3 regions of the Alkaliphilus sp. B6464 genome follow, and region 3 is predicted to be linked to each of the others. Evidence: predicted binding sites of a transcription regulator. Region 3 holds the regulator's gene; each other region holds the start of a gene.
What was found. Region 3 encodes HrcA, which represses chaperone genes, less so after heat shock. Its sites were predicted from a motif close to TTAGCACTCNNNNNNNNNGAGTGCTAA; they were not measured.
Positions count from the first base shown of each region.

Region 1: the regulator HrcA is predicted to act here: its motif matches at 2,971-2,997, upstream of groES (co-chaperone GroES).
Region 2: the regulator HrcA is predicted to act here: its motif matches at 2,323-2,349, upstream of htpG (molecular chaperone HtpG).

Region 1 is NZ_CP058557.1:632,047-637,041, reverse strand. It holds gene HYG84_RS03125 (YcdB/YcdC domain-containing protein) at 1-408, shown strand, start outside; gene HYG84_RS03120 (GNAT family N-acetyltransferase) at 405-929, shown strand; gene HYG84_RS03115 (DNA-3-methyladenine glycosylase family protein) at 1,055-1,930, shown strand; gene HYG84_RS03110 (DUF554 domain-containing protein) at 2,097-2,807, shown strand; gene groES (co-chaperone GroES) at 3,055-3,339, shown strand; gene groL (chaperonin GroEL) at 3,399-4,995, shown strand, end outside.
Region 2 is NZ_CP058557.1:2,488,002-2,492,996, forward strand. It holds gene arsB (ACR3 family arsenite efflux transporter) at 1-1,070, shown strand, start outside; gene HYG84_RS12455 (helix-turn-helix domain-containing protein) at 1,514-2,200, shown strand; gene htpG (molecular chaperone HtpG) at 2,428-4,308, shown strand; gene HYG84_RS12465 (DUF3343 domain-containing protein) at 4,443-4,739, shown strand; gene HYG84_RS12470 (hypothetical protein) at 4,754-4,995, opposite strand, start outside.
Region 3 is NZ_CP058557.1:3,016,769-3,021,763, reverse strand. It holds gene lepA (translation elongation factor 4) at 1-266, shown strand, start outside; gene hemW (radical SAM family heme chaperone HemW) at 359-1,498, shown strand; gene hrcA (heat-inducible transcriptional repressor HrcA) at 1,599-2,627, shown strand; gene grpE (nucleotide exchange factor GrpE) at 2,741-3,307, shown strand; gene dnaK (molecular chaperone DnaK) at 3,356-4,995, shown strand, end outside.

The sequences.
Region 1 (4,995 bases), 1.0 Mb from region 3:
AATACAAAAAATACTATTTATGCATTTCAATTTATTCCTACCTTAGATGATATTACTATGATTAGTGACATAGTTAAAGTAAATGTTTCTTCTCATGGTGGGAAGGTTATTAAATACTCTAATAACTTCAACGGTACAGTAGTACCTATGTCAGAAGTAGTAGTGTCCCTAGAGGATGTGGAGCAAAAACATAGTGAACAACTTTTAGATATGAAATATAATGGAATAGCAGTTGTTAGGTCATTTTATACCCACTATAGACCAGTAGCTACTTATAGTTATCAATCAACTAAAAAAGAAGATATAAGAAAGCTATACTTTGATATAGTTACAGGAAATCAGGTTTATGAGGCATATTCTATATATGAGCCCGTGTCCTACATGTCCACGGAGGAAAATTATCAATGATTATACGTGAAATGGTAGCGGATGATATTGACAATATAAAAAGACTTGACTATAGCCTTAAATCTAATAAATATTATAAGGTTAGTAAGGAAGGGTCTAGTTATAAGTTAGAGATAAAAGAACTGGGAGAAAGTCATGAAGAGAAGTATAGTATTAAATTAATGGATGAGAAAGGTAAATATACTAAGACTTTTTTAATAGAGGAGAATGAAAGAATTTTTGGATATATAGAGATGTTATGTACTCAGCATAATAATCTTCTACAAATAATAAACCTCTGGGTAGAAGAGGATGTGCGCCAAAGAAATATTGGTAGAAAGCTTGTAAAGTCAGCGAAAGGATTTGCTAGATTTAACAAGGCTAGAGGTATTATTGTTCAAGTAGAAAATTATAATTACCCTGCTATTAAGTTTTTTATTAAAGAAGGATTCAATATTTGTGGACTTAATGAAGCTGCTTATGATAATAAAGGTTTGTTAAATGATAGAGTTGAAATAGACCTTTTGTTTGATTTTAAATAAGATTACAATCCCTAGAGACCAGAAGGTTTTTAGGGATTTAATATTGGGTATAATAAGCAAAGACATAAGTATATATGTAGTTTTAGAATTATTAGCTGTAAGATATATGGAGAGGAGAGATTTAGTTGGAAATTCTACATAAAGATAATAAAGTAATATTAAAAAACATAAGAGATTTTGAACCCAAGCATATTTTTGAATGTGGTCAATGTTTTAGATGGGACCTAGAGGATGATGGAAGCTATATTGGAGTCGCCTATGGTAAAATTTTAAATGTAAGAAAAGAAGAAGATACAATCGTTTTTAGCAATACAAATATAGAAGATTTTAATAACATATGGACTTCTTATTTTGATTTAAATAACAACTACGGGAAAATTAAAGAAGATTTAAGTAAAGATGATGAGGTTATGAAAGACGCTACTAATTTTGGCGATGGAATTAGAATACTTAAGCAGGAACCTTGGGAAACTTTAATCTCTTTCATTATTTCTGCTAACAATGCTATACCTCGTATAAAAAAATCTGTAAGATTGTTAAGTGAAAATTTTGGGGAATATTTAGGACAATATGGTGGAAAGGACTATTATAGTTTTCCAACTCCAGAGGCTATTTATAATTTGTCGGAAGAACAATTAGCAGCCTGCGGAGTGGGATATAGATCTAAGTACATTTTAAATACAGCTAGAGCAGTGATTGATGAAAATATTTCTTTAGAACAATTAAAAGAATTAAATAGTGAAGATTGCTTTGAAGCTATGCGTAGGTTTAGTGGAGTAGGGCCTAAAGTAGCTAACTGTATTTTAGTATTTGCTATGGGAAAGGTAGAAGCAGTCCCTGTAGATGTATGGGTTAAAAGAGTCATGGAATATTTTTATTTTCATGAAGACACACCTAATAAAAAAATCGAAGAGTTTGCTAGAGATAAGTTTGGAAAATATGGTGGGTATGCACAACAGTATCTATTTTACTATGCTAGAGAACTTGGAATAGGGAAATAGATTATTGTATAGTTTATCACCATGAGAGTTTTAGCTTGAAAAGGATGTAAAATAGTGATAATATCAATACAGTGGAAGATTAGGAATATTAAATATTTAAGTCCCCACATCCATTACGGATGTGGGGATAAAATTTTCATATGTTAAACAACTGGGGGATGAATCGATGTTAGGAACTATTGTAAATGCTATAGCAATTATAGCTGGAGGAATTGGCGGAGTTTTTTTAAGAAAAGGTATTCCAGAAGGGTATAAGGCAACGATAATGCAAGGACTAGGCTTAAGTGTTTTTGTTATAGGCTTATCGGGAGCTCTAGAAACTGGAGATATACTACTTATGATTTCAAGTGTTGTTATAGGCACTATAATAGGAGAAATGGCAAAAATAGAAGATAGGCTAGAAAATGTAGGGAAATGGCTAGAAACTAAAGTTGGTAACAAGGAAGGTGGAATTGCTAAGGGTTTTGTTACGGCTAGTTTAATTTATTGTGTTGGAGCTATGGCGATTATGGGTGCTCTAGAAAGTGGACTAACTGGTAATCATGAAATTTTATTTGCTAAGTCTCTGATTGATGGTATTTCTGCAATAATATTTTCATCTACTTTAGGTATAGGAGTTGCATTTTCTGGTATAGCGGTTTTTATTTATCAAGGTTTAATTACTATTACAGCTACATTTATGAAACCCTTCTTGGTAGAAACGGTAATAGCAGAAATGTCTGCTATAGGTGGACTATTAATTATAGGTATTGCATCTAATATAATGGAAGTGAAAAGAATAAAGGTAGGTAATATGCTACCAGCTGTATTTATACCTATAATATATTACATAGTACAGCCTTATATATTAAAATTAGTAGGATTAATAGGCCTTTAAACAAAAATATTTAGAAGATACTAAAAAAATATTAAAAAATTAGTAAAACAGTGAAATGTAGAGATATAAAGAAAAAAGCGAATATATCTTTAGATAATAGAATATAATAGCCAATATTGGCATTTGCTAGCAAAATCACTTTTAGATAACATTATAAATGTAATTAGCACTCACTTAGTACGAGTGCTAATAATGAGCAAAAAACAATGTATTAAAAAAATAAAAAATTTCCAAGGAGGTTTGATTTATGAACATTAAGCCATTAGGAGACAGAGTAGTTATTAAAAGAGTAGAAGCTGAAGAAACCACAAAAAGTGGAATTGTACTGCCAGGTAGCGCAAAGGAGCAACCACAGTTAGCAGAGGTTATGGCAGTTGGGCCAGGTGGAGTAGTTGAAGGTAAAGAAATTGTTATGGAAGTAAAAGCAGGAGATAAAGTAATCTTCTCTAAATATGCTGGTACAGAAGTTAAGTTTGATGGAGAAGAATACACAATATTAAGACAAAATGATATTTTAGCTGTTGTTGAATAGTAAAATAGTATTACATAATGGGTTTAATTAATATAAATAAGGACTAGGAGGGTATTATTATGGCTAAGGAAATTAAGTTTGCTGAAGAGGCTCGTCGTTCATTAGAAATCGGTGTTAATAAACTTGCGGATACTGTTAAGGTAACTTTAGGACCAAAGGGAAGAAACGTAGTAATCGATAAAAAGTTTGGTTCTCCATTAATAACAAATGATGGGGTAACTATAGCTAGAGAAATTGAATTAGAAGACGCTTATGAAAATATGGGTGCTCAATTAGTTAAAGAAGTAGCTACTAAAACTAATGATGTTGCTGGTGACGGTACAACAACAGCTACTTTATTAGCTCAAGCTATTATTAGAGAAGGATTAAAGAACGTGGCAGCTGGGGCTAATCCAATGATCATTAAAAAAGGTATTCAAAAAGCTGTGGATGCGGCAGTTGTTGAATTAAACAATATTTCTAAAAAAGTAGAAAGTAAAGAAGCTATTGCACAAGTTGGTTCAATTTCAGCTGCGGATGAAGAAATCGGTAATCTAATTGCAGATGCTATGGAAAAGGTAGGTAATGATGGAGTTATCACTGTAGAAGAATCTAAATCTATGGGAACTACTTTAGAAGTTGTAGAAGGTATGCAATTTGATAGAGGATATTTATCAGCATATATGGTAACAGATACCGACAAGATGGAGGCTGTATTTAACGATCCATATATTTTGGTAACTGATAAAAAGATTACAAATGTACAAGAAATTCTTCCAGTATTAGAGCAAATAGTACAACAAGGTAGAAGATTATTAATCATTGCTGAGGATCTAGAAGGCGAAGCATTAGCAACATTAGTAGTAAACAAATTAAGAGGAACCTTTGAATGTGTTGCTGTTAAGGCACCAGGCTTTGGAGATAGAAGAAAGGCAATGTTAGATGATATTGCAATTTTAACAGGAGCTACAGTTATTTCTGAAGAATTAGGATATGATCTAAAAACTGCAACAATTGATATGTTAGGTACAGCTAGAACTGTTAAGGTTGATAAAGATAATACAACAATTGTTGAGGGTGCTGGTGATTCACAGCTTATTAAAGATAGAGTAGGTCAAATTAGAAACCAAATAGAAGATACAACTTCTGATTTTGATAAAGAAAAGTTACTAGAAAGATTAGCTAAGCTTTCTGGTGGAGTTGCAGTTATCCAAGTTGGTGCTGCTACAGAAACAGAACTTAAAGAAAGAAAGCTAAGAATTGAAGATGCCCTTAACGCTACAAGAGCAGCTGTAGAAGAAGGTATTGTAGTTGGTGGTGGAGTAGCACTTGTAAACGTTATTTCAGCAGTAGAAGCTTTACTTGAAACAACAGAAGGAGACGAAAGAACAGGGGTTAGAATCGTTAGAAGAGCATTAGAGGAGCCATTAAGACAAATTGCAGAAAATGCTGGACTTGAAGGTTCAGTTATTGTAGAGAAGGTAATTAACTCTGAAAAAGGCATAGGATTTGATGCTCTAAATGAAAAATATGTAGATATGATTGAAGCAGGTATTGTTGACCCAACTAAGGTAACAAGATCAGCACTACAAAATGCAGCTTCTATTTCAGCTATGTTATTAACAACAGAAAGTGCTATTGTAGATATTAAAGAAGATGAGCCAATGATGCCAGGAG
Region 2 (4,995 bases), 530 kb from region 3:
CTAATAAAAGCATTGAACAAAAAGGAAAGGGCTTAGGGTTTTTTGAAACTTATTTAACAGTATGGGTAGCAGCTTGCATTGTAATTGGGGTAGTAATAGGACAGTTTTTACCAATAGTTCCTCAAGTATTAAATAAGTTTACCTATTATGAAATCTCTATTCCAATTGCAATTTTAATCTGGTTAATGATTTACCCAATGATGCTAAAAATTGATTTTACTAGTATTGTAGAAGCTACAAAAAAACCAAAGGGACTAATTGTAACTTGCGCTACAAACTGGTTAATTAAGCCTTTTACTATGTATGCAATAGCAGCATTTTTCTTAAAAGTAGTATTTAGTGCTTTAATTCCTGAAGCTCTAGCAAATGAATATTTAGCAGGTGCAGTAATACTAGGAGCAGCTCCTTGTACAGCAATGGTATTTGTATGGGGACATTTAACTAAAGGAGATCCTGCATATACTCTAGTACAAGTAGCAGTAAATGATCTTATTCTTTTATTTGCGTTTACTCCTATTGTAGCTATTTTACTAGGAGTAACAGATGTAGTTGTACCCTATGGAACCTTATTTTTATCTGTAATTCTATTTATTGTTATTCCATTAGCTGGTGGATACTTCTCTAGAAAATACATTGTAAAAAATAAGGGAATAGAATATTTTGAAAATGTATTTTTGAAGAAGTTTGATAATGTAACTATTATAGGACTATTATTAACACTAATTATTATATTTACCTTCCAAGGCGATGTTATTTTAAGTAATCCTCTACACATTGCATTAATTGCTGTGCCCCTAACGATTCAAACTTTCTTTATATTTATTGTTGCCTATGGATGGGCAAAAGCTTGGAAATTGCCTCATAGTATAGCAGCACCTGCTGGAATGATAGGAGCAAGTAACTTTTTTGAACTTGCAGTAGCAGTAGCAATATCACTATTTGGATTGAATTCTGGCGCAACCTTAGCTACAGTAGTTGGAGTATTAGTAGAAGTGCCAGTAATGCTTGCATTGGTTAAGATAGCTAATAGTACAAGGCATTGGTTTCCAGAAGTGGGTAAGGGAAACTAATATAAAATAGGAACAAATAAAAATGGGCTGACTTAGGTGGTTTTATATGACTTGAGTCAGCTTTTTATTTTAAATTTTTCCTGAAGAAAACAAAAAAGACAAAAATGGAAAGTCCCTTAAAGATGAGAGAAAATCAAGAAATAAATAGTTTAATACTTAATTGACTACATCTATAAAAGGTGTAGTTTTTGCTTTTGCGAAATGATATTAAAAATAGATAGTTTTAAATAAATATCTTCCCAACTTTATAAAAAAGCAATTTAAAATATAAGTAGCAAGTAACTGTGTTGTAAGTAAAAAGTTCTGTGCGACTATTTTTTACGACAACAATAGCACATTAATGGATCATATATATGTTCTGCTTGTTTTAAGTCTATATTAGCAATATAATTATTATTAATAGGATGCTTCCAATAATTATAAAGTATGAAAGAGGTGTCGATATGAGTCGTATTGCTGCAAAAATAAAAGAGGCAAGAATTAAAGCAAAAATTACAGAAAAAGAATTAGCAAAGAAGTGTGGTTTAACAGCAAGTTATATTATTCAAATAGAATCAGGCAAAAAAGTGGTTAATGAAAAAGTAGCTGAAAATATTTTAGAAGCATTAGGAGAGAAATTGGAGTTTATGTATCAAGAAGATAAAAAGGAAGAAAAGCCGGTTAATTCTATTGAAAAAAAACGTAAAAATAATAATAAAGATGAGTTTTATACTGTGGAGCCTACAGATCAGTGGTCTGATGCTTTGTCCAATATTATTAAGAAATTTCCTATACATGAAATAAATAATAATAAAATAGTAGGCTATAAAGAATTGCCTGTTTTAGGGAAAAAAATAGATGGCCATAGCTGGGATAAAGTACTGTTTATTAAATCACCAGATAATAAGATGGAAGTATTCCGTATAAAAAAAGATGATGTTATTACAATTCATTTGACAAGTGAAATACAAAATAATTGCATTTATTTATTTGAAATTAACAATAAAAAGATGATTAGGCAACTGCGAAAAGAATCAAATAATAAAATAATCATTTCTACTGGAGTTAAAGGAGAGGATCCAGATACTACAGAGTTAAGCAGAATTAAAGTAATTGGAAAATGTGTAAAGGTAGAGTTTGAGTTAGTATAGAAAATGATGATTAAACATAGTAGATTGTTATAACCAATACCACTAATTAAGATAATAATTTTTTATTTTAGTAGGTTTGCTGTTGACAAGAAAAATGTAATATGATATATAAAGATTAAGAGTTAGCACTCGGTGATTGAGAGTGCTAATAAAATATAATGTTATACTACTTTTTTATTATAGTCAAAATTTTATTTGTAGTTTTTATTGAGAGAGGAGAGATTTATTTGGAAACAAAACAGTTTAGGGCTGAATCCAAAAGGTTATTAGACTTAATGATTAACTCAATCTACACTCATAGGGAAATATTTTTGAGAGAACTAATTTCCAATGCTAGTGATGCTATTGATAAAATATACTATAGAGCATTAACTGATGATACCTTAGAATTTGATAAAGATGATTATTACATAAAGATTATTTTAGATGAAAGAAACAGAGTATTAAAAATCATCGATACTGGTATAGGGATGACAAAAGAAGAATTAGAAGATAATTTGGGAACTATTGCAAAGAGCGGATCTCTAGCATTTAAAAAGGAAAATGAATTAAAAGATGGATATGATATAATCGGACAGTTTGGAGTTGGTTTCTATTCAGCATTTATGGTAGCTGAAACAGTTACCGTAATTAGCAAAGCTCTTGATAGTGAAGGAGCATACAAATGGGAGTCACAAGGAATAGATGGATATACTATTGAACCATGGGAAAAAGATACAGTTGGAACAGAAATTATTCTAAAAATAAAAGAGAATACAGAAGATGAAAAATATGATGAGTATTTAGAAGAATATAGATTAAAGGATATAATCAAAAAGTACTCAGACTTTATAAGATATCCAATTAAAATGGATGTTACTATAAAGAAATTCAAAGAGGGTAGCGAAAATGAATACGAAGACTATTTAGAAGAGCAAACAATTAATAGTATGGTACCAATTTGGAGAAAAAACAAAAACGAACTTACTGAAGAAGATTATGATAATTTCTATTCTGAAAAACGCTATGGATTTGATAAGCCTGTAAAACATATCCATATAAGTGCTGATGGTGCTGTAAGGTATAATGCAATTTTATTTATTCCTGAAAGAATACCTTTTGATTACTACACAAAGGAATATGAGAAGGGATTAGAGTTATATTCTAATGGTGTACTTATTATGAATAAGTGCTCGGACTTACTTCCAGATTATTTTAGCTTTGTAAAAGGAATGGTAGATTCGGAGGATTTATCTTTAAATATTTCTAGAGAAATGTTACAACACGATAGACAGCTTAAATTAATTTCAAAAAACATTAAAAATAAAATAAAAAATGAATTGTTAGCTTTATTAAAGGATGATAGAGATAAATATGAAGAGTTCTATAAGTCTTTCGGCAGACAATTAAAATATGGAGTATACAGTGACTTTGGAAGCAATAAGGACATGCTACAGGACCTATTAATGTTCTATTCATCAAAAGCAAAGAAACTTGTAACTTTAAATGAGTATATTTCGGGAATGGCTGACGATCAGAAATATATTTATTATGCTACAGGTGAATCTAATGAAAGAATAGAGAAATTGCCTCAAACTGAGTTGGTAACAGAAAAAGGATTTGAAATTCTTTATCTGACAGAGGAAATTGATGAATTTGTATTAAAAGTTCTAATGGCTTATAAGGAAAAAGAGTTTAAATCTGTATCTGCTGGCGACTTAGGTATTGAAGATCAAGAGAATGAAAATGCTTCAGGTACTGAAGATACAGCCAATAAGGAATTATTTGAAAAAATGAAAACTATATTATCTGATAAGGTAAAGGATGTAAGAATATCGAAGAGATTAAAATCTCACCCAGTATGTTTGACTAATGATGGAGAAATTTCAATAGAGATGGAAAAAATATTAAATACAATGCCAAACAATCAAAATATTAAAGCAGATAAGATATTGGAAATTAATATAAATCACAATGTATTTGAAGCACTAAAGGACTCCTACGAAAAAGATCAAGAAAAATTTAGTTTATTTACTAGTTTACTTTATAATCAAGCTCTACTTATCGAAGGACTACAAATTAATGATCCAGTAGAGTTTACTAATGATATTTGCAAATTAATGATTTAGCAAAAAGCCACATTCAAGAGAATTGCCCTTGAATGTGGCTTTTAAAATAAAAAAGACGATACGGTTAAATAACTGTATCATCCAAACAAAAAAATACATACATTATATTAACTAAGTGTATAGGAGGAAACACTATGGAGCGTAGATATATGAAAGATAAATATTATATTGCTGTGTTCGAATCAAGAAACCACGCCATACAATTATATCAGTATTTAAGTAGACAACATTATAGCCAATATGAGTTAGTATCGACGCCATGTAAAATAAAGGCGGGTTGTAGTTACTCTATTAAGTTTACAGATTTAAAGGATTATGAGTTTTTGAAGAATCTAGCCGATAAATCCGCTAGGAACATATTGAATATGTATGAAATTAGTCGACAAAATGGAAAAAGAATCTTAAGTAAGTTAGATTTAAAAGAAATATAGTATATAGATTAAATCTATTTAAAAAAGTTTACAAAACGTTGAAACATGCTATTATTAGTAGGAAGATTATTTAGTTTATCTTGTAATATTAACATATGTTTTTTATAATCTACTATTTTTTCTTCTAATAAATTTAAATCTATTTCACAATCAGCAATATTTTTCACAAACTCTTGTTTTTTCCCTTCTATTTCAGAGAGCTGCTTTTCTAAAGTTTTATAATTAGATAGTAGCTCTTTTATTATTTCAGTAGATT
Region 3 (4,995 bases):
AATCTATGTGCGAAAAGCTAAAAGATGAAATTCCTAGACATCAATTCCCAATACCACTGCAAGCAGCAGTTGGAGCTAAAATAATATCTCGTGAAACTATTAAAGCACTTAGAAAAGATGTATTAGCTAAATGTTATGGTGGAGATATATCAAGAAAGAAAAAGCTTCTTGAAAAACAAAAAGAAGGTAAAAAACGTATGAGACAAGTAGGAAACGTAGAAGTGCCACAAAAAGCTTTTATGTCTGTACTTAAGCTAGATGATTAATAATACCTACAAGACTAGTAGTATGCCTTAGGGAGTACTACTAGTTTTATGTTATCAAGTAAAACCTAAATAAATTGGTGGTGAATAAAAATATGAATTTAATATCACTATATATACACATACCTTTCTGTGAAAAAAAATGTTACTATTGTGATTTCAGCTCTTATGGTGGAAAGAAACATCTAATTGAGGATTATATAAAATCATTAAAAAAAGAAATAACTCTATATAAATCTGTTTTAGAAGACTACAAAATAAGCACAATATTTTTTGGTGGGGGTACTCCATCTATTTTAAGTGGAAGCCAAATAGCTGAGATTATGGAGACAGTAGGCAAATATTTCTCAATAGAAGCCGATGCGGAGGTTTCTATTGAGGCTAATCCGGGGACTTTGACTTATGATAAGTTAAAAACATATTATGAGAGCGGAATTAATCGATTAAGTATAGGGCTGCAAGCATGTCAGAATAACTTACTAAGAACATTAGGTAGAATCCACAGCTTTGAGAATTATATAAAAAATTTAGAGGAAGCTAGAAATGCAGGATTTTCAAATATTAATACAGACCTAATGTTTTCTCTGCCAGGACAGAAGAAAAGTGACTGGCAAGAAAGTTTGGAGAAAATTGTATCATTAGAAATACCTCATATTTCAGCATATAGTTTAATAGTGGAGGAAGAAACTCCATTTTATGATTGGGTAAAAAACAGAAAAATTCTACTTCCTGATGAAGAAGTAGAATTAAAAATGTATCATTATACAATAGAATATTTAGAGAAAAATGGATATAATCATTATGAAATATCTAATTTTGCTAAACCGGGATTTAAATGCAAGCACAATTTGATATATTGGCAGAATAAACCCTACATAGGTTTAGGCTCGGGGGCACATTCTTATTTTAATAAAAAGAGATTTAGCAATGTAAATCAAATAGAAGAATATATTAGCTTATTGAAAGAGAGTAAAGTACCTATAGAAAATGAAACAGATGTTTCAATTAAGGATGAAATTAGCGAAACTATGTTTTTAGGTTTAAGGATGATGGAAGGAGTTTCTATAGAAGAATTTACTAAGCGATTCAATATTTCGCCATTTGAAATATATAAGTCCCAAATTGATAAGTTTAAGGAGCAGAATCTACTATATTGGGATGAAAAGCATATTAAACTTACTCAAAAGGGTATTGATCTCTCTAATATTGTTTTTCAAGAAATGTTATTAGATTAATATGAAAAAAACTATTGACAAAAATAAAATGAAATGATATTTTAAAGACAGAATCATTAGCACTCAACAAGATAGAGTGCTAACAATCCGAGGTGGTTCTATGTTGAATGAAAGAAAACTTAAAATACTTCAGGCCATTATACAGGATTATATTGAAACAGCAGAGCCAGTTGGTTCAAGAACATTATCAAAAAAATATGATCTGGGAGTAAGTCCGGCAACAATTAGAAATGAAATGGCTGACTTAGAAGAATTAGGATTTATTATACAGCCTCATACTTCAGCAGGACGTATTCCATCTGACAAAGGATACAGATTATATGTAGATGAATTTATGTCATTAAAAAAGATGGTGGATATTGAAAGAGATTATTTGGAATTAGACTTGTTTAATAAGGTTGCTGAAATTGAGCAAATATTACAGTATAGCTCAAAGTTATTGTCACAGCTTACTAACTATACAGCTGTTGCTTTAGCACCACAAATAAAGGAAAGTAAATTAAAACATATTCAATTGGTTCCGATTGATACAGAGAATATGTTGGCTGTCATAGTTACAGATAGTGGTATGGTAAAGAAACCTATTATCAGATTAAGTGATCAAGTTAGTAAAAGTAGTTTTCAAACGATGTCCAACTTTTTAAATGATAAACTTCATGGTCTGGCTATTAAAAATATTGAGGCATCATTAATTGAAATATTAAGTGAGGAGTTTATAAATTCTAGTAGCATAATAGATAAAATAATTCCTGAAATATTTCAATCTTTAGATGAAGTTAGTCATATAAATATGTTTTTGAATGGAGCCATGAACATATTTAACTTCCCGGAGTATAATGATATTTTTAAGGCAAAATCCTTTCTAGAATTGTTAGAAGAAAAGGAACTATTAAGCAGTTTAATTACTTCTTTTAGCAATGAAGGCCTTAGTGTTTCAATTGGAAGCGAAAATATATATAAAGAGGCAAAGGATTGTAGCTTAGTTACGGCCACCTATAAGGTAGATAATACAACTCTAGGCTGGCTTAGTGTTATTGGACCTACAAGGATGGATTATTCTACTGTTGTAAGTGTAATGGCAGAGGTTAGCAAAGTTATTAGTGAATTGCTGAAGAATAGATATAAATAGATAGAATGATGGTGTAAAGTGCTTAGCATTTTACACTTCTATCCATGTTTTGACTGATATTAATTTTGCTCTTTTACATAAAATGATAATGATAATAAGGCAGGTGGAATATTTTGAAAGATATTAAACGAGAAGAGGTTGAAGGCATAGAAGAAAACAAAGAAACTGCGAATAACAACCTAGAAGCTACCTTGGATGAAATTGAGGAAACAGATGGAAATCTTAAAGATTTAGAAGAGAAATTAGCAGAAAAGACAGCAGAATACGAAGATGTTTTTAGCCAATTTCAGAGACTTCAAGCAGATTTCTCAAACTACAAGAAGCGTGTAGAAAAGGAAAAAGGTGAAATTTATCTTTATGCAAATGAAAAAATTGCATCGGATTTGCTAAATATAATAGATAATTTAGAAAGGGCTATACAGTCCCAAACCGATATCGATGAAGATAATTCTTTACTAGAAGGAATTAATTTAGTGTATAAGCAATTAATAGATACTCTAGCTAAACATGGAGTAGAAGAAATTGAAGCTTTAGGAAAACCTTTTGATATGAATCTTCATTATGCAGTAATGCAGGAGGAAACAAATGGAGAAGCTAACTGTGTTATAGATATACTCCAAAAAGGTTATAAAGTAAATGATAGAGTATTAAGGCCAGCGATGGTTAAAGTATCAAGATAAAGTATAAAATAATATTTTAAAATATTCATATATAAGGAGGAAATCACGATGGGTAAAGTAATTGGAATTGACTTAGGAACTACAAACTCATGTGTTGCTGTATTAGAAGGTGGAGAGCCAGTAGTTATTGCAAATAGCGAGGGAAATAGAACAACACCTTCAGTTGTAGCATTTGGTAAAGATGGAGAGAGAATTGTAGGGGAACCTGCTAAAAGACAGGCAGTAGTAAATCCTGATAAAACGATTATGTCTATTAAAACACAAATGGGATATGATCACAAAGTAAATATTGATGGAAAACAATATACACCTCAAGATATTTCTGCGATGATTCTTCAAAAATTAAAGGCGGATGCGGAAGCTTATTTAGGAGAGACTGTAACAGATGCAGTAATTACAGTACCAGCTTATTTTTCAGATAGTCAAAGACAAGCAACCAAGGATGCAGGTAGAATTGCAGGACTTAATGTACAAAGAATTATAAACGAGCCAACAGCTGCATCGTTAGCATATGGACTAGATAAAACAGAGGAACATCAAAAAATATTAGTATATGACTTAGGTGGAGGAACATTTGACGTATCTATACTAGAACTTGGTGATGGAGTATTTGAAGTGCTATCAACAAGTGGAGATAACCACTTAGGTGGAGATAATTTTGATAAAGTAGTAATAGACTACATTGCGGAAGAATTTAAAAAGCAAGAAGGTGTAGATTTAAGACAGGATAGTATGTCTCTACAAAGATTAAATGAAGCTGCTGAAAAGGCTAAAAAAGAGCTTTCTAGTACTATGACAACAAATATTAATCTACCATTTATTACTGCAACTAGCACAGGACCAAAACATTTGAATATGGACTTAACAAGAGCTAAGTTTGATGAAATTACATCTCATTTAGTAGAAAAAACCTTAGGACCAGTTAAAAAAGCTATGAGCGATGCGGGATTATCCGCTAATGAAGTGGATAAAGTAATTTTAGTTGGTGGTTCAACTAGAATACTAGCGGTACAACAGGCTGTAAAAAGTGTAACAGGTAAAGATCCACATAAGGGAATTAACCCAGACGAGTGTGTTGCTTTAGGTGCTGCAATTCAAGCAGGAGTACTTACAGGAGAAGTAAAAGACGTATTATTATTAGACGTAACTCCATTATCATTAGGAATTGAAACAGTAGGTTCAATCTTTACAAAATTAATAGAAAGAAACACAACAATTCCTACGAGAAAGAGTCAGGTGTTCTCTACTGCTGCTGATAATCAACCTGCAGTTGATATCCACGTATTACAAGGAGAAAGACAAATGGCAGGGGATAATATTACCCTTGGAAGATTTGAGTTAGGCGGAATACCACCAGCACCAAGAGGGATTCCACAAATTGAAGTTACCTTCGATATTGATGCCAACGGTATTGTTAATGTATCTGCTAAGGATTTAGGAACAGGTAAAGAACAGAAGATTACAATTACTGCTTCAAGCAACTTAAACGATGAAGAAATTGAAAGAAAAATTAAGGAAGCAGAGCAGTTTGCAGAAGAAGATAAAAAACGTAAAGAAAGTGTCGAAGTAAGAAATCAAGCAGACTCATTAATATATCAAACTGAAAAAACATTAAAAGAGCTTGAAGGGAAAGTAAGTGCTCAGGACGAGTCAAAAGTAAAAGAAGAAGTAGAAAAGTTGAAAAAAGC